Regions from separate parts of the Rouxiella sp. T17 genome, predicted to be linked through region 2. Evidence: predicted binding sites of a transcription regulator. Region 2 holds the regulator's gene; each other region holds the start of a gene.
What was found. Region 2 encodes CRP, which controls carbon source genes, mostly activating them, when cyclic AMP is high. Its sites were predicted from a motif close to ATGTGANNNNNNTCACAT; they were not measured.

Region 1: SC206_RS21830 (CidA/LrgA family protein) is a predicted target of CRP. The motif match lies at 1,930-1,947, and genes of this name have one in related genera.
Region 3: rhaS (HTH-type transcriptional activator RhaS) is a predicted target of CRP. The motif match lies at 1,827-1,844, and genes of this name have one in related genera.

Annotation. Positions count from the first base shown of each region.
Region 1 is NZ_JAWUEA010000042.1:274,245-279,309, forward strand. It holds gene SC206_RS21820 (LacI family DNA-binding transcriptional regulator) at 1-42, shown strand, start outside; gene SC206_RS21825 (CidB/LrgB family autolysis modulator) at 788-1,477, opposite strand; gene SC206_RS21830 (CidA/LrgA family protein) at 1,474-1,872, opposite strand; gene SC206_RS21835 (sugar ABC transporter substrate-binding protein) at 2,075-3,151, opposite strand; gene SC206_RS21840 (PQQ-dependent sugar dehydrogenase) at 3,506-4,666, shown strand; gene SC206_RS21845 (hypothetical protein) at 4,655-4,795, opposite strand.
Region 2 is NZ_JAWUEA010000001.1:12,491-17,555, reverse strand. It holds gene SC206_RS00085 (YheU family protein) at 1-211, shown strand, start outside; gene SC206_RS00080 (phosphoribulokinase) at 366-1,235, shown strand; gene SC206_RS00075 (OsmC family protein) at 1,325-1,735, opposite strand; gene crp (cAMP-activated global transcriptional regulator CRP) at 2,082-2,714, shown strand; gene SC206_RS00065 (YccS/YhfK family putative transporter) at 2,775-4,853, shown strand; gene argD (bifunctional acetylornithine/succinyldiaminopimelate transaminase) at 4,983-5,065, opposite strand, start outside.
Region 3 is NZ_JAWUEA010000027.1:250,070-255,134, reverse strand. It holds gene SC206_RS08935 (L-rhamnose isomerase) at 1-168, opposite strand, end outside; gene rhaB (rhamnulokinase) at 165-1,673, opposite strand; gene rhaS (HTH-type transcriptional activator RhaS) at 1,973-2,797, shown strand; gene rhaR (HTH-type transcriptional activator RhaR) at 2,809-3,708, shown strand; gene rhaT (L-rhamnose/proton symporter RhaT) at 3,662-4,696, opposite strand.

The DNA of each region.
Region 1 (5,065 bases), on a different contig from region 2:
GCGATTTTCATCGCTCGGGGATCCATAGGGGTGGTGGTATAGATTTGGAATCTATAGGCAATTTTTTTTAATTTCAAATTTAGGGTTTTAAATTCAAGTTCAACGGCATGCGCTTCGCTTACTGCGCGGCGGCGCAGACCGCCCAAAGAGGCGCAGTAGCTCGCCCCTTTGGAATCCCAAGCTTTTTTTCCACAGCTGTAACTTGAGGACTAAAAAGTTACATCTTTCCAGCGACCACTGCGTGTGGCGTTGGTCGCGCGGCTTCGCCGTTCCTTCATTACGGATTTGAGCCAAACACGTCTCAAATCACTCCACTCAGCGCCGCCCTGATCCCGCCAATTACAGCTTAAAAAGAAAAAAAGGTAACTTTTCTGCGGTCAAGAACCGATTCTTCAACCTAAAATTTATTGTTTGAGGGATCGGCTTTTGACCGCCCAAGAGTATCCGCCCTTGCTTTAAGTGTTGTGATTGGCGGGATCAGGGCGGCGCGGAACGGAGTTGAGAAAGACGTTTTTGGCTTTCGAGCGAAGTGACGGAAGCGCGAAGCGCCGCGACCTACGCCACACTTCGGAGTCACTGGAAAGATCTCACTTTTTCAGCTCTCAAGTTGCAGCTGTGGAAAAAAAGCGCGGGATTCTCAAGGGTGTTCGCTTAGGAACATCCTTGAGGCGGTCTGCGCCGCCGCGCAGTAAGCGAAGCGCATGCAGTTGAATTTGAAATTGAATTTAAAGATTTAGACCTAAAGAAAATTGCCTTTAGATTTAAAATCTAAAATACAGATTTTGCTTTAAAAGATTTTTAATAAAATAGGAAACAAAAAGGGTGCCACTAATGAGGTGATAATCCCACAAATCACCAACGCCAGTGAACTAAACGCCCCTTCCTGATAATCAAGCTCGGCGCAACGTGCAGTCCCAAGCGCGTGCGAGGCGTTACCAATCGCTAATCCACGTGAAGCTTTAGTCGTTATCTTCAATAGATTTAAAATCGTGTGGCCGAACACTGCGCCAAGAATACCGACGAAAATAACGCACACTGCGCTAATGGCCGGAATACCGTGGATTGCCTGCGAAGTCGCCATGGCTATCGGCGTGGTCACCGATTTCGGTAAAACAGAGGCGGCAATTTCGGGCGTTGCACCCATCCAAAGCGCAATCGCGGTGCCTGTCGTCATCGCGACCACGCTGCCAATAAAGCAGATGCTCAGAATCGATTTCCAGCGGGCGCGAATTTGATGCAGCTGCTCGTATAAAGGAAAGGCGAGGGCAACGACGGCGGGTTGTAGCAAATCGTTGAGGATTTTGCTGCCGGCAAAATAGCGCGCGTATGAGACGTGAGTCACTAGCAATATCGGGATGATTATTACCATCGACATTAATAATGGATTAAGTAACGGCATCCGCAGCTTGATTGCCAGTTTGCGCGTGGCCCAGAACACGACCAGCGTCAGCGGCAGTGACCACCAGATTTCGCTCATGGTTTTTCCTCCGGATCAATCACGGTTTTACGCTCGGCGTGCACATATTGCGAAGAGTAGGCCACGACCAGCAGCACGATAAATGTACTGATAAAACAGGAAACCACCAGCGGCCCAAACTGACTGCGCAGCTGGTCGTAATAGTTCATCACGCCCACGCCAATCGGCACAAACAGCAGCGCCATATAACGAATCAAAATACTGCAACCGGGTTTGACCCACTTATAAGGCAAGATTTGAGTCGACAGCAGCACAAACAGAATCAGCATGCCGATAATGCTGCCCGGTATAGCCAGCGGAAGCAGGGCGGAAATAGCATTCCCTGCGTAAAGACAGGCATAAATCAGAATAAATGCCCGTAAATATTGGATAGGAAGTGATAGTGCGGATTTCATGGTCTTGCCCCAGTCGAAATATGCATTCATCATACAATTAAAATTAATCGCCTTCCAGTGTGATCGCGATCACAGAGGCAATTTTTTCATCGATGAGCTGTTTGATGAGTGTACGCGAAGGCTGGCAGAGAGGATGAAAAGAAAAACCCGCCAGTTTTTCGCTGACGGGTAATTAGCAGATGAGAGAAAACTTAATACAAGATTATTTTTTGTACTTGGCTTCAAGCGTTGCGAACCACGGCGCGGTGAAATCTTCCGATTTTCCCCAACCCGGAATGATTTTGCCTAACGCGTTAACGTTAACGGCACCCGGCTGGCTCGCCAGTAGCGCCTGCGGGATGACCTGCGCCGGGAATTCATAAGTCGCAGGCGTTTTTTCACCGGCAATTTTCAGCGCCACTAAACGCAGGTTCACCGCGCCGATAAGCTGAGTATCCACTGCGGCAGTAAATTTCCACGGGCTATCCTTCTCGCGCATCAGTTGGAGATCCTGATTCGACGCGTCAATGCTATAAAGCTTGATTTCTGTACGGCCGTTTTCTTTTAATGCCTTATATGCGCCCTGACTGAAGGCATCCCACGCGCCCCAAATGGCATCGATTTTTCCTTTCGGATATTTAGCTAACAGCGCGCCGACCTGATTAGCCGTATCGCCCTGAACGTCGGAAGAGACGGCACCGATTGACTCAAGCTGATGAATCCCCGGGTTATCTTTCAAGATCTGCTGATAAGTAACGTTACGGCGCTCCATTGGCGGGAAGCCCGCCACCCACAGGCGCACAATATTAGCTTTGCCGTTGAAATCTTTAACTAATTCGCCCATCGACGCTTTAGTCAACGAAGTATCATCTTGGCGTGACACCGTCACTCCCGGCGTGCCCTCGGTGACTTCAGTATCGAATACGGAAACGGCGATGCCTGCATCGGTAATGCGTTTCACCAAATTGTTGGAATAGGGGCCGCGGCCTTGAGAGAGAATGATGCCGTCATATTTCTGGCTGATCGCCTGATTAACAAAGTCCTGGAATTTTGCGTCGTCGCCGTTGCTCAGGAAAGTGTCCACCTTGAAGCCCAGCGCACGGCCTTGCTTGATGGCACCCGCCAAGAATTGGGTCGTATTGTCATCGGAACCAAGATTACGAATCACCGCGATGCGAATAGGTCCATTATGCTGCGCGATGGCGGCAGGAATGGCGGCGATGGCAGGTTTTTCGGCAGCGAACGCCGGAACAGCGGCAAACAGGCTCAATGCGAGCAGTGACGCGGACATTTTTTTCATTATTACTCCGTCAGGCGTTGGCGGGATCCCAGTAGGTCACGCATTAAAGGAATGCACAGGTTAGTTATATTAAAATTGAACTATATAGACATCTATAAGGCTAGGTGTCTAATTTAACAAGCATAGTAGCGACTTGTTTCCTGCTTTGGAATGGCCTTGATTATCATTTTTCGCGCCTTGCATATATTTTTTGGCTATAAGAAAGGCGTCGATTTATTAACCGCCTTTTCCATTTGGCCTGAGCTTTTTCAATACTTTAGATATTGTTTAATTTACAGTCCCTATACATTGGGGCGTTATTACTCGTCTAAAATACAACTAAACATCAATTTGCCGTTTCGAAAAGGATCTCACATGCCGTTTTCCCTTAAGATTTCTTCCCGCGTTTGGCCCGCGCTGCTGGTGGCTGGCGTGATAGCGACGCCCGCCGCTGCACTGGCGCAGGCCGCAGGCAAACCGGTGCCAAAACTGGCGCTAAATGTCGAAACTGAATTAACGGGATTAGATCATCCATGGTCGCTGGCTTTCCTGCCGGATAATCAGGGCGCATTGATTACCGAACGCAGCGGAACGTTACGTTTATGGCAGCCAGGCAAGCCACTTTCTGAGCCTTTAACCGGCGTGCCGGCCGTGTGGGTAGAAGCGCAGGCGGGATTATGGGACGTCAGGCTGGCGCCAGATTTTGCTACCAGCCGCCGCGTCTATCTCAGCTATGCCGCCAAGGATGACAAAGGTGAGCCGCACGCCGAGCTGGGTTACGGCACGCTGTCGCAGGACGGGCTGCATCTGGAAAACTTCAAAACTATCTTCGTAGAAACGCCTGCTTTGGAAAGTGGCATCAACCTTGGTGGCCGATTGGTATTTGATGCCAAGGGCAATATTTTGATGTCGCTGGGCGATAATAATCAGCGCAGTCAGGCGCAGGATCTCAATTCTCTGCGCGGCAAAATCATCCGTCTTACGCCTGAGGGCGGCATTCCCGCTGATAATCCGTTTGTGAAAAATGCCTCCGCGCGGCATGAGATCTGGACCTACGGCAATCGTAATACGCAGGCGTTGGCTTTTAATCCGCAAAGCGGCGAGCTGTGGGAAACCGAACACGGCCCACGCGGCGGCGATGAAGTGAATATTCTCAAAGCAGGCAGCAACTACGGCTGGCCGTTTGCCACCTTCGGGATTAACTATTCCGGCGTGCCAATCCCTGAAGCAAAGGGTTCGCACATCGACGGAATGGAAGATCCAATCTATTACTGGCGCGTTTCACCCGCTGTTAGCGGCATGGCGTTTTACAATTCCGACAAATTCCCCCAATGGAAAGATATGTTGTTTGTCGGCGCGCTAAAAGAAACCACACTAATTCAGCTGCGGGTTAACGATAAGCGTGTTTTAAACGAGAAGCGCGGCCTGACCGATTTAGGGCAGCGGATACGTGAGGTTCAAGTCGGGGCAGATGGGTATGTTTATGTTTTGACTGACGAATCAAAAGGAAAGCTTTTAAAAATCTCACCAAAATAGTTTTGATTTTTTAATTTCAAATTTTTTAAGTTCAAGTTCAAGTTCAAGTTCAAGTTCAAGTTCATGCGCTTCGCTTACTGCGCGGTGCTGGGTTTGACCGAGCCATTGCGGTTTTAAATTCAACTTCATGCGCTTCGCTTACTGCGCGGCGGCGCAGACCGCCCAAAGAGGCGCAGTCGCTCGCCCCTTTGGAATCCCAAGCTTTTTTTCCACAGCTGCAACTTGAGGACTAGAAAGGGAGATCTTTCCAGATACCTCAGCGCGTGGCGTAGGTCGCGCGGCTTCGCCGTTCCTTCACTACGGATTTGAGCCAAACACGTCTCAAATCACTCCACTCAGCGCCGCCCTGATCCCGCCAATCACAGAATCTACGGCAAGGGCGGAAACTCTTAGGCGGTC
Region 2 (5,065 bases):
CGACAGTGTCATCGAAGCCTTTGTGCTGCGCGAAGGCACCGATTACGGCGAGCAGGAAAGAACGCTGGAGCAAAAGGTGGAAGACGTGCGCCGCCAGCTTAAAAGCGGCGACATCGTGCTGGTGTGGTCGGAGTTGCACGAAACGCTCAATATCATGCCGCGCGGCCAGTTTCGCGCCGGCGATGAAGAACGCGATGACTATATTCCATAACCCAACGGCGTAGTTCCTTAACCCAAAGGCGTGGTTCCATAACTAAATAGCAAGCTTAAGCAGCCAAACGCGACGCGGAGATCTCCTGTCACTTAGCGCATAGATATGGTAACAATAAGCTTAATTATGCGCGAACCGCAGGAGTCCGACACCGATGTCAGCTAAACACCCCGTTATCGCCGTCACTGGCTCGAGCGGCGCTGGAACGACCACCACCAGCCTGGCTTTTCGCAAGATATTTCAACAGCAGGGCCTGCACGCCGCCCAGCTTGAAGGCGATAGCTTTCACCACTTTACGCGCCCCGAAATGGACGCGGCAATCCGCAAGGCGCGCGATTTAGGCCGTCATATCAGCTACTTTGGTCCCGAGGCCAATGACTTCACGCTGCTGGAACAAAGCTTTATCGAATACGGCAAGACCGGCTCCGGCCGCTCGCGCAAGTATCTGCATACTTATGACGAAGCCGTGCCCTACAATCAGGTGCCCGGCACCTTCACGCCGTGGCAGGCGCTGCCCGAACCGACCGATATTCTGTTTTACGAAGGCCTGCACGGCGGCGTGGTGACGAATCAGGTCGACGTCGCCAAACACGTCGATTTGCTGGTGGGCGTGGTGCCTATCGTCAACCTTGAATGGATCCAAAAACTGGTACGCGACACCGGCGAGCGCGGTCACTCCCGCGAGGCGGTGATGGATTCCGTCGTCAGGTCAATGGATGACTACATCAGCTACATCACGCCGCAGTTTTCCCGCACGCACATCAACTTCCAGCGCGTACCGACCATCGATACTTCGAATCCTTTCGCCGCGAAAGCCATTCCGTCGCTGGATGAAAGCTTCGTGGTGATCCATTTTCAGGGACTGGATCAGATCGATTTCCCATATTTGCTGGCGATGCTGCAAGGTTCGTTTATCTCGCACATCAACACGCTGGTGGTGCCGGGCGGCAAGATGGGGCTGGCGATGGAGCTGATCATGGGTCCGCTGGTGCAGCGTTTGATGGAAGGCAAGAAAATCGAATAATGCTGAAAAACGCCGCCGCAAAAGGTTTTGAGGCGGCGCGTCGTTCTAAAAGTCGATTCAATAAACGCTGAAAAGCGCCTGAATTTCGATTAACTTTCTGAATCGATCACTTCAAAGCTGTGCGTAATGGTTGCCGCTTTGCCCAGCATCAGCGAAACCGAGCAGTATTTCTCCGCCGACAGGCTAACCGCGCGCTCGACAACCTTGTCCGTCAGGTCTTTTCCGGTGACGATAAAGTGCAGATTAATGGTCGTAAACAGGCGCGGCGCTTCTTCGCGGCGTTCGGAAGTCAGCTTGACCTCGCAGCCTACGATGTCGTTACGGCCTTTCTGTAAAATAGAAACTACGTCGATGGCGCTGCATCCGCCCGCCGACATCAACAGCATTTCCATCGGGCTTGGGGATTTATCGCCCGCGTTGCCGTCCATGATTATCTGGTGGCCCGACGACGATTCACCCAGAAATGTTAAACCTTCGACCCACTTTACTCGTGCCTGCATTGGTTTCTCTCCTGCCACAATTTTTAAAACAGACTACCCTTTAGCCCTGAAACTGGCAATGTAACTCGATCCGCATCATGCTGAAGCGAGACAACACAAGACACGTCTGCAAACCTGTGCTACAAACAAAGCCGAAAGAAACTTTCCAACAAGTTGCGGTCAGGTTTTTTAGGTGTTAACAGGATAACCTTGGTGATAAGGGCAAATTACCGCTTAAATCACTCTACCTGCCGCTTGCAGCATTGCTGGTCAGTTCATATGCTAAAAGAGCGCGAAGTAAAAAATCGCCGTACAGGGACTCAGAACCCTGCGATTTTGGGCAGCGATAATAAGAGGATAATAACTAATGGTTCTCGGCAAGCCACAAACAGACCCTACTCTCGAATGGTTCCTGTCTCATTGTCATATACACAAGTACCCTTCTAAAAGTACGCTGATTCACCAAGGTGAAAAGGCCGAAACGCTTTATTACATCGTGAAAGGCTCGGTTGCCGTGCTTATCAAAGATGAAGAAGGCAAAGAGATGATACTTTCCTACCTGAATCAGGGTGACTTCATCGGCGAGCTGGGACTCTTCGAAGAAGGTCAGGAACGTAGCGCGTGGGTAAGAGCGAAAACTGCCTGTGAAGTGGCCGAAATTTCCTACAAGAAATTCCGCCAGCTGATCCAGGTTAACCCGGATATTCTGATGCGCCTCTCTGCGCAGATGGCGAGCCGACTGCAAATCACGTCCGAAAAAGTAGGTAACCTTGCTTTCCTCGATGTGACCGGTCGTATTGCCCAGACTCTGCTGAATCTGGCTAAACAGCCCGATGCCATGACCCATCCCGATGGTATGCAGATCAAGATTACCCGTCAGGAAATTGGTCAGATCGTCGGTTGCTCACGCGAGACGGTAGGTCGAATTCTCAAAATGCTCGAAGATCAGAGTCTGATCTCGGCGCACGGTAAAACGATTGTCGTTTACGGCACCCGTTAATCGTTTTAAAAACGGCATGGCGATTCGTCGTCGTGCCGTTTTTGTTTGAATCTCTTTCAAATGACGCTTTGGCGACGACTCTTTTACCATCCTGAAATCAACTATGCGCTGCGTCAAACGCTGGTGCTATGCCTGCCTATCGCCTTTGCCATGCTGTTTGGCCAACTCAAGATGGGTCTGCTGTTCGCGCTGGTGCCTGCCTGCTGCAATATTTCCGGTCTCGATACGCCCCACAAACATTTCTTCAAGCGGCTGGTGATTGGCGGCTCGCTGTTTGCCGTCAGCAGTATTTTGCTCCAGCTGATGCTGGTGAACTGGCACGTGCCGCTGCCGTTTATCATGCTGAGTTTCGCGCTGGTGATTGGCGTGACGGGCGAAATCGGTCCGCTGCATGCACGACTGCTTTCGGGCGCGCTGGTGGCCTCAATCTTTACGCTGAGCATGGCGGGCGTGGTGCCCATCTGGCACGCGCCGCTGCTTTTTGTGGTCGGTACAGCCTGGTACGGACTGTTTAACTGGCTGTGGTTCCGACTTTCGGAAGAGCAGCCGATGCGTGAAACCCTCAGTCAGCTGTATAACGAGCTCGCCGATTATTTCGAGGCGAAATATACCCTGCTGACTCAGCACACCGATCCCGACACTGCGCTGCCGCCGCTGTTGAAAAGGCAGCAAAAGGTGATCGATTTAATTGCCACGCTGTATCAACAGATGCACATGTTGCCCAACAACGATCATCAGCATCGTAAACGGCTGCTGCGCAATTTTCAGGTGGCGCTGGATTTGCAGGAGCACATTACCGTCAGTTTGCACCTGCCCGAAGAGGTGCAAAAGCTGGTGGAAGAGAGCCACGCCGAGGCGGTGATTGCCCGCAACGCGCAGGTGATTAGCGCGAGGCTGCGACGGATTGGCGACGACATTCTCTATCATCGACGTTCGCCTCGTTTTTCAATGGCAAACGAACTGGCGGCGCTGGAAAAGATCGCCTCGCGCTATCGCGATAATCCGGTTGGCCAGTTTTGCTATTACCATTTCAGCCGCATTGCGCGACTGCTGCGCACCCAGCGCCCGCTGTATCGCCGCGATTTAATGCAGGATAAAAATCGCCTGCCGTTCTGGGCCGCGCTGAAAAGTTATCTGTCTTTCAAGTCTGCCGCCTTGCGCAACGCCGCGCGATTGGGCGTGATTCTGGCGATCGGCAGCACGCTCGGCATGTTCTTTAATTTGCCGAAACCTTACTGGATTTTGCTCACCACGCTGCTGGTCAGTCAAAACGGCTATAACGCCACGCGGGTGCGCATTCAGCACCGCGCGCTCGGCACGCTCATCGGCCTGATTCTGGCGGCGGGCCTGCTTCATCTGGCCATTCCGCAGAATATTACCCTGCTGTTTATGCTGCTGATTTCGCTGATTTCCTATACCGTGCTGCGCAAAAATTATGGCCTCGGAATGATTGGGCTGACCGTCACGGCGGTTTACACGCTGCAAATTCTGGGGCTAAACGGCGCGAATTTCCTGCTGCCGCGATTAATCGATACCCTGATTGGCTGTGCGCTGGCGTTTGGCGGCATGATTTGGCTGTGGCCGCAGTGGCAGAGCGGCATGCTGCGCACCAACGCCCATCAGGCGCTCGAGGCCGATCAAACCGCAATAAGATTAGTGTTGCAGGAAGAGCCCGATCCCGCCGAGCTGGCCTATGCGCGCATGAAAGTGAATCAGGCGCATAATCAGCTATTTACCTCGTTAAATCAGGCGATGCAGGAGCCGGGTTTTAATTCGCATTATCTCAACGACATGCGACTGTGGGTGACGCACAGCCAGTTCCTGGTCGATCACATCAACGCGATGACCATTCTGGCGCGCGAGCATTACATGCTGACGCCGAAGCTGGCGATTGAGTATTTGCAGACCTGTGAAATCGCGCTGCAAAGCTGTCAGCAGCGTTTGACTACCGATGGCGCAAGCAGCGGCTCAACGGCATTTCAGCCGCCCGACATGAAGACAGACATGCCGATTACCGAAATGGAGCGTCATTTGCGTCGCGTGTTGTCACACCTCAGCGCCATGAACACCATCTCTTCACTGGCGTGGCGTCAACGGCCGCATCACGGGATCTGGCTGACCCGCAAAGTTAACGCATAGCTTTCTGAGCTGAAAACATAGCTTTCGGCGCTAAAAACATCGCTTTCGGCGCTGAAAAGTAGAAAGGGAAAAGTTAATGAGCAGAAGAGAACCCCTTCTCCCGCCTTGCACAGGAGAAGGGAGAGGCGATTAACCCACGATTTTCTGCACGGCTTTCTCGAAACGCGCCATGCCTTCTTTGATATCTTCGAAGTCGATCACCAGCGACGGCG
Region 3 (5,065 bases), on a different contig from region 2:
GGTCAGCGCGCCCTGCGGGTTTTCAAAACCGCGCACGTCATCGCCCTGCCAGCAGTGCATCGAGATGGGTAAGGTGTCGAGTTTTGACAGCGCGGCCTCTACGTCAACGCCCACGGCGGCAAAACGTTGTTTAGCCAGTTCAAAGGCCTGATCGATGAGCTTGGTCATAAGCAAAATTCCTTATTAGGTTGGCTAAGCGCCTGAAAACGCGGCCAATGGGCGGCGAAGACGCTGTCGGAATGGGGTTCAATACGATTTAACGGGAACTGTTCGGCGACCAGCTTGCGGAAGGCGCTGACGTCTTTGACTTCGCCCAACGCAATCAGCTGACAGCCGATATTGCCCAGCGTCGAGGCTTCAATCGGCCCGGCAATCACCGGCAGATTGCAGGCATTGGCGCAGAGCTGATTAAGAAACTGGTTTTGACAGCCGCCGCCCACAATGTGCAGCTGGGTAAAAGCTTTGCCGCGCACGGTCGCCAACTCTTCAAGCACCTGCCGATAAAGCAGCGCCAGACTGTCGAAGATGCAGCGCGCCAGCTCGGCGGCGTTGTGCGGCTGAGGCATGGCGTTTTCGACGCAGGCGTTTTGAATTTCCCGCACCATGCTCGACGGATTAATAAAACGATCGTCATTCGGATTGATCAGCCAGCGGCAGGCGCTTTGCTGCGCGGCGTCGTCGATGAGTTGACACAGGTCGTCGATGTGCAGCTCTTCGCAAACGCGCTGTAACAGCCACAGGCCCATAATATTTTTCAGCACTCGATAACGGCCTTCTGCGCCGCCTTCGTTGGTGATATTGGCCTCAAGCGCGGCGCGATTGTTAAAAGGCGTCAAACTTTCGAAGCCCATTAACGACCAGGTGCCGGAGGAGAGATAGGCCGCGTCGGCGTCGGCCAGCGGCGTGCCCAAAACTGCACTGGCGGTATCGTGGGTCGCGACGGCAATCACCGGCACGCCCTGACCCTGCGCATTCATCCACTCACCAATTTTATGGCCGGGCTGTGACGGGCGACCCAACCACGCGGCCTTCGCGCCCGCCCAGTGCAGCAGTTTGCTGTCCCATTCGCCGCTTTCGATATTCAGCATCTGGGTGGTGGACGCGTTGGTATATTCCCAGCACAGCTGGCCGGTGAGGCGATAATGCAGGTAATCCGGGATTTGCAGCAGGTGAGCAATATTGTCGACCAGCTCGGGCTGATTGCGGGTCAGCGCGCGCAGCTGATAAAGCGTGTTGAAGGGCAAAAACTGGATACCGGTTTGCTTGTAAATGGCTTCACGACTCAGCTCGGCGTGCGCCTTGGCCATCACACCGTGAGTGCGCCGGTCGCGATAAGAGACAGCGGGTGCCAAACGCCTGCCGTCGGCATCCAGTAACACAAAATCGACGCCCCAGGTATCGATGCCGAGGCTGTCCAGCCTAATACCTTCGTCATCCAGCTGCTGTAAACCGGCGCGAATGGCCTGCTCCAGCGCGTCAACATCCCAGCATTCATGTTCATCAACTGTCACCAGAGAGTTAGTGAAACGGCTGACTTCGCGCAGGGTCAGCACGCCTTGCGCAAGGTCGGAACAGGCCAGCATGACGCGGCCGCTGGAGGCACCGAGATCAATGGCCACGCTATAGCGAAGCGTGTTGGAGGGGCTGGCCGTCGTAGAGTGGCGAAACGTCATGGATTTCTTCCCGGCTGAATGAATGACTCCAGTCTAAAATCCGCCAGATTTGCCGCCTTTTCGTCACTGCCAGCGCAAAATGCCTGTTGGCAACGGTACAAAGATAGCCTTGAAGCAGCTCACACTTTTTTCTTTTGCTCTCACTCGAACAAGCTGTGACGCTCTCCGCATTTCTGAATCATTTCTTATTCTTTCTTGAAAAATGCCGCCACCAAGGTGATTTCATGGTCAAAAATTCAAGGTAAAGTTGCGCGGGCATTATTACCATCGGTTACGGACTTATTAATGAGGTGTTAAAAATGACCCTACTGCACAGCGTTGATTTTTTCCCGCCCGGTGGTTTTTCAATTGCCGTTGAACCGCGCGCGCCGCAGAGCGCCTTTCCCGAACATCATCATGATTTTCATGAAATTGTGCTGGTGGAACAGGGCAGCGGCATTCACGTTTTCAATGGTCAACCGCAAACGCTTTGCGGCGGCTGCGTCTGTTTTGTTCGCGATCACGATCGCCATTTATATGAGCAAACCGATAATTTGCATTTAACCAACGTGCTGTATCGCGGACCCGACGCTTTCCGTTTCCTTTCCGGATTACGCAATTTACTGCCGCAGGAAACCGACGGCAACTACCCGTCGCTGTGGCGGATTAACAATAAGGTGATGGCGCAGGCCAAATCGCTGATTGACCAATTACCGCGCCGCACGGAAGATTTTTCGCTGGAACAGCAGGCCGAGCAGGAACTGCGTTTTATGCAGCTTTTGGTGTTGCTGCGACAGGGCCGCAGCACGCAGGACGACAGCAATCAGGAAAGCCGTTTACGTCATCTGCTTGATTGGCTAAACGAACATTACAGCGAAGAGATTGATTGGGATGAAGTGGCGAGCCATTTTTCGCTGTCGCTGCGCACGCTGCATCGCCAGTTGAAACAGCAAACCGGCAGCACGCCGCAGCGTTATCTTAACCGGCTGCGCCTGCTGCAATCGCGGCACTTATTGCGCCACAGCGACATGCGCGTCACGGACATCGCTTTTCAGTGCGGTTTCGGCGACAGCAATCATTTTTCGACGCTGTTCAAGCGTGAGTTTGGCTATGCGCCGCGCAACGTTCGTCAACATATGAACTAACTCGAGGCCCTATGACTCTTCATCAGCCAACCGTTCGCCCACCCGCTCTTCGTCTGCCAAAAGCCGACTACTTACCTTCAGACCTGATGCCGGTAGCGGTCGCCGATCGCGCGCCGCAGCCCTCCTTCCCTGCGCACACCCATGAATTCTGCGAAATCGTGATTGTCTGGCGCGGCAACGGGCTGCACGTGCTCAACGATCGGCCGTGGCTGGTGACCTGTGGCGATATTTTTTATATCCGCGCGACCGATTGTCACAGTTACGATGCCGTCAACGATTTGGTGCTCGACAACATTATTTACTGTCCGGAACGGTTTAAACTCGGATTGGACTGGTCGGAAATGCTGCCACGCGACGAGGGCGACAGCCCGACGCACTGGCGGCTGACCACGCGCGGTATGGCGCTGGCGCGAGGCGTGATTTTGCAGCTGGTGCAGGAGAGTCGCAAAACTGACGTGCTGTCGTTGCAACTTACCGAGGCGCTGTTTCTGCAATTGGCGCTGATTCTGAAACGCCATCGCTACGCCGCCGATAAAGCTTACGCCCTGCCGGAAGGCGAACAGCTGGATTTATTGATGTCGGCGATTCAGGCGGACGTCGGCAAACACTTCTGTCTCGGCGTTTTTTGCCAGCAAAATGGCCTGTCGGAACGCGGATTAAAGCAGCTTTTTCGCCAGCAAACCGGGATGAGCATCGGCCACTATTTGCGCCAGTTGCAGCTGTGTCAGGCGAAGCATTTGCTACGCAGCAGCGATCGCCTGATAGGAGACGTTGCTGCGTCCTGTGGCTTTGACGACAGCAACTATTTTTCCGTGGTGTTTACGCGCGAAACCGGCATGACGCCCAGCGCGTTGCGTCAGCAATTCAGGACGCCATCCCCAAACCTACAATATTTGCCGCCATCACGATGACCAGACAGCCCACGCTCAACACACCGATTGGGCGCTGACCGACGTTTTTCCACTCCTTCATAATCAGCCCGACCAGCCCGCCACACAGCACGTAGAAACTCATGTGCAGCATCCAGCTGATAAAATCATACTGCGCCGGAATTTTGGCGTGGCCCCAGGCATAAAAGAAGAATTGCAGATACCACATGGTGCCGCCGAGCAGCGCAAAGCAGACGTTGGCCAGCAGCAGCGGTTTTGCCACCGAGAAATCGGCTTTGACCGACAGCTCTTTTTTGGTCGCCAGACGAATAAAGCAGTAGGCCAGATTGACGATGGCTCCGCCGCCCATAATCACCACGTAGCTTGGCAGCGCGACATAAAGCGGGTCGATACCCAGCGCGGCGGCGGCTTCGTGCATTGGCTTGGCGGCGTCCATCGCGAACGACATCCCGGCAGAGAAAATGCCGCACAGCACCGCCAGAATCAGCCCTTTCTTCAGGTTAAATTCCTGCGCGGTGACGCCCATCGCCCGCTCTTTCAATAATCCTGCTCGCGAGACAATCGCCACGCCGATCAGCGCGACAAACACGCCCAGCAAGGTTAAACGACCGCCTTCGGAGCTAAACAATTCGACAAAACGACCTTGCAGCAGCGGCGTCATTAAGGTGCCGACCACCAGCGTGACACCAATCGCAATCCCGATGCCCATCGACATGCCGAGATAGCGCATAGTTAAACCGTAATTAATGTTACCGATGCCCCACATCGCGCCAAACAGGAAAACCGGCAGCAGCGTGGAGAGACTGAACGAGCTGTAATAGGACCAGAAATTGGGCAGCAAGATGGCGCTGACCGCCCACGGCAAGATTAACCACGACATTACCCCGCCTACCGACCACATAGTTTCCCATGACCAGTTGCGTACTTTCTTAAAGGGCGCGTAGAAACAAGCCGCACTAGTGGCACCGATAAAGTGCCACATGATGCCTAACAGGATTGCGTTATTCATTTTTAATTATTCCTTCGTAGGGTTGAGGCGAACAGGAAATAAGCGGCTTCCTGCATACGAAGGAGTCTAAGGATTTGTCACCGCGCACAACCTCTGTATGGTTGCCCACCGTACAATAAAGGTGGCGAAATTAACGAGATTTCACCGACAGTGATCACAAATTCTCTTTCTGCCCTTTTTTGACCGTTTTCCCCTTAATCCGCGCCCCATCGGGCCAAATTACGCATTTGTAGGGTCGGTTCAGCCAATTTTCCCGTTTTTGCCACCCTGCCCGTTTCTGTGGCAATAACGAAAAGGTTACGGGACGAAATCTGCGGCATGTTGTCGGCATATTGAAAAAATAAAAACCCGCTATCAATGGAGATTCCG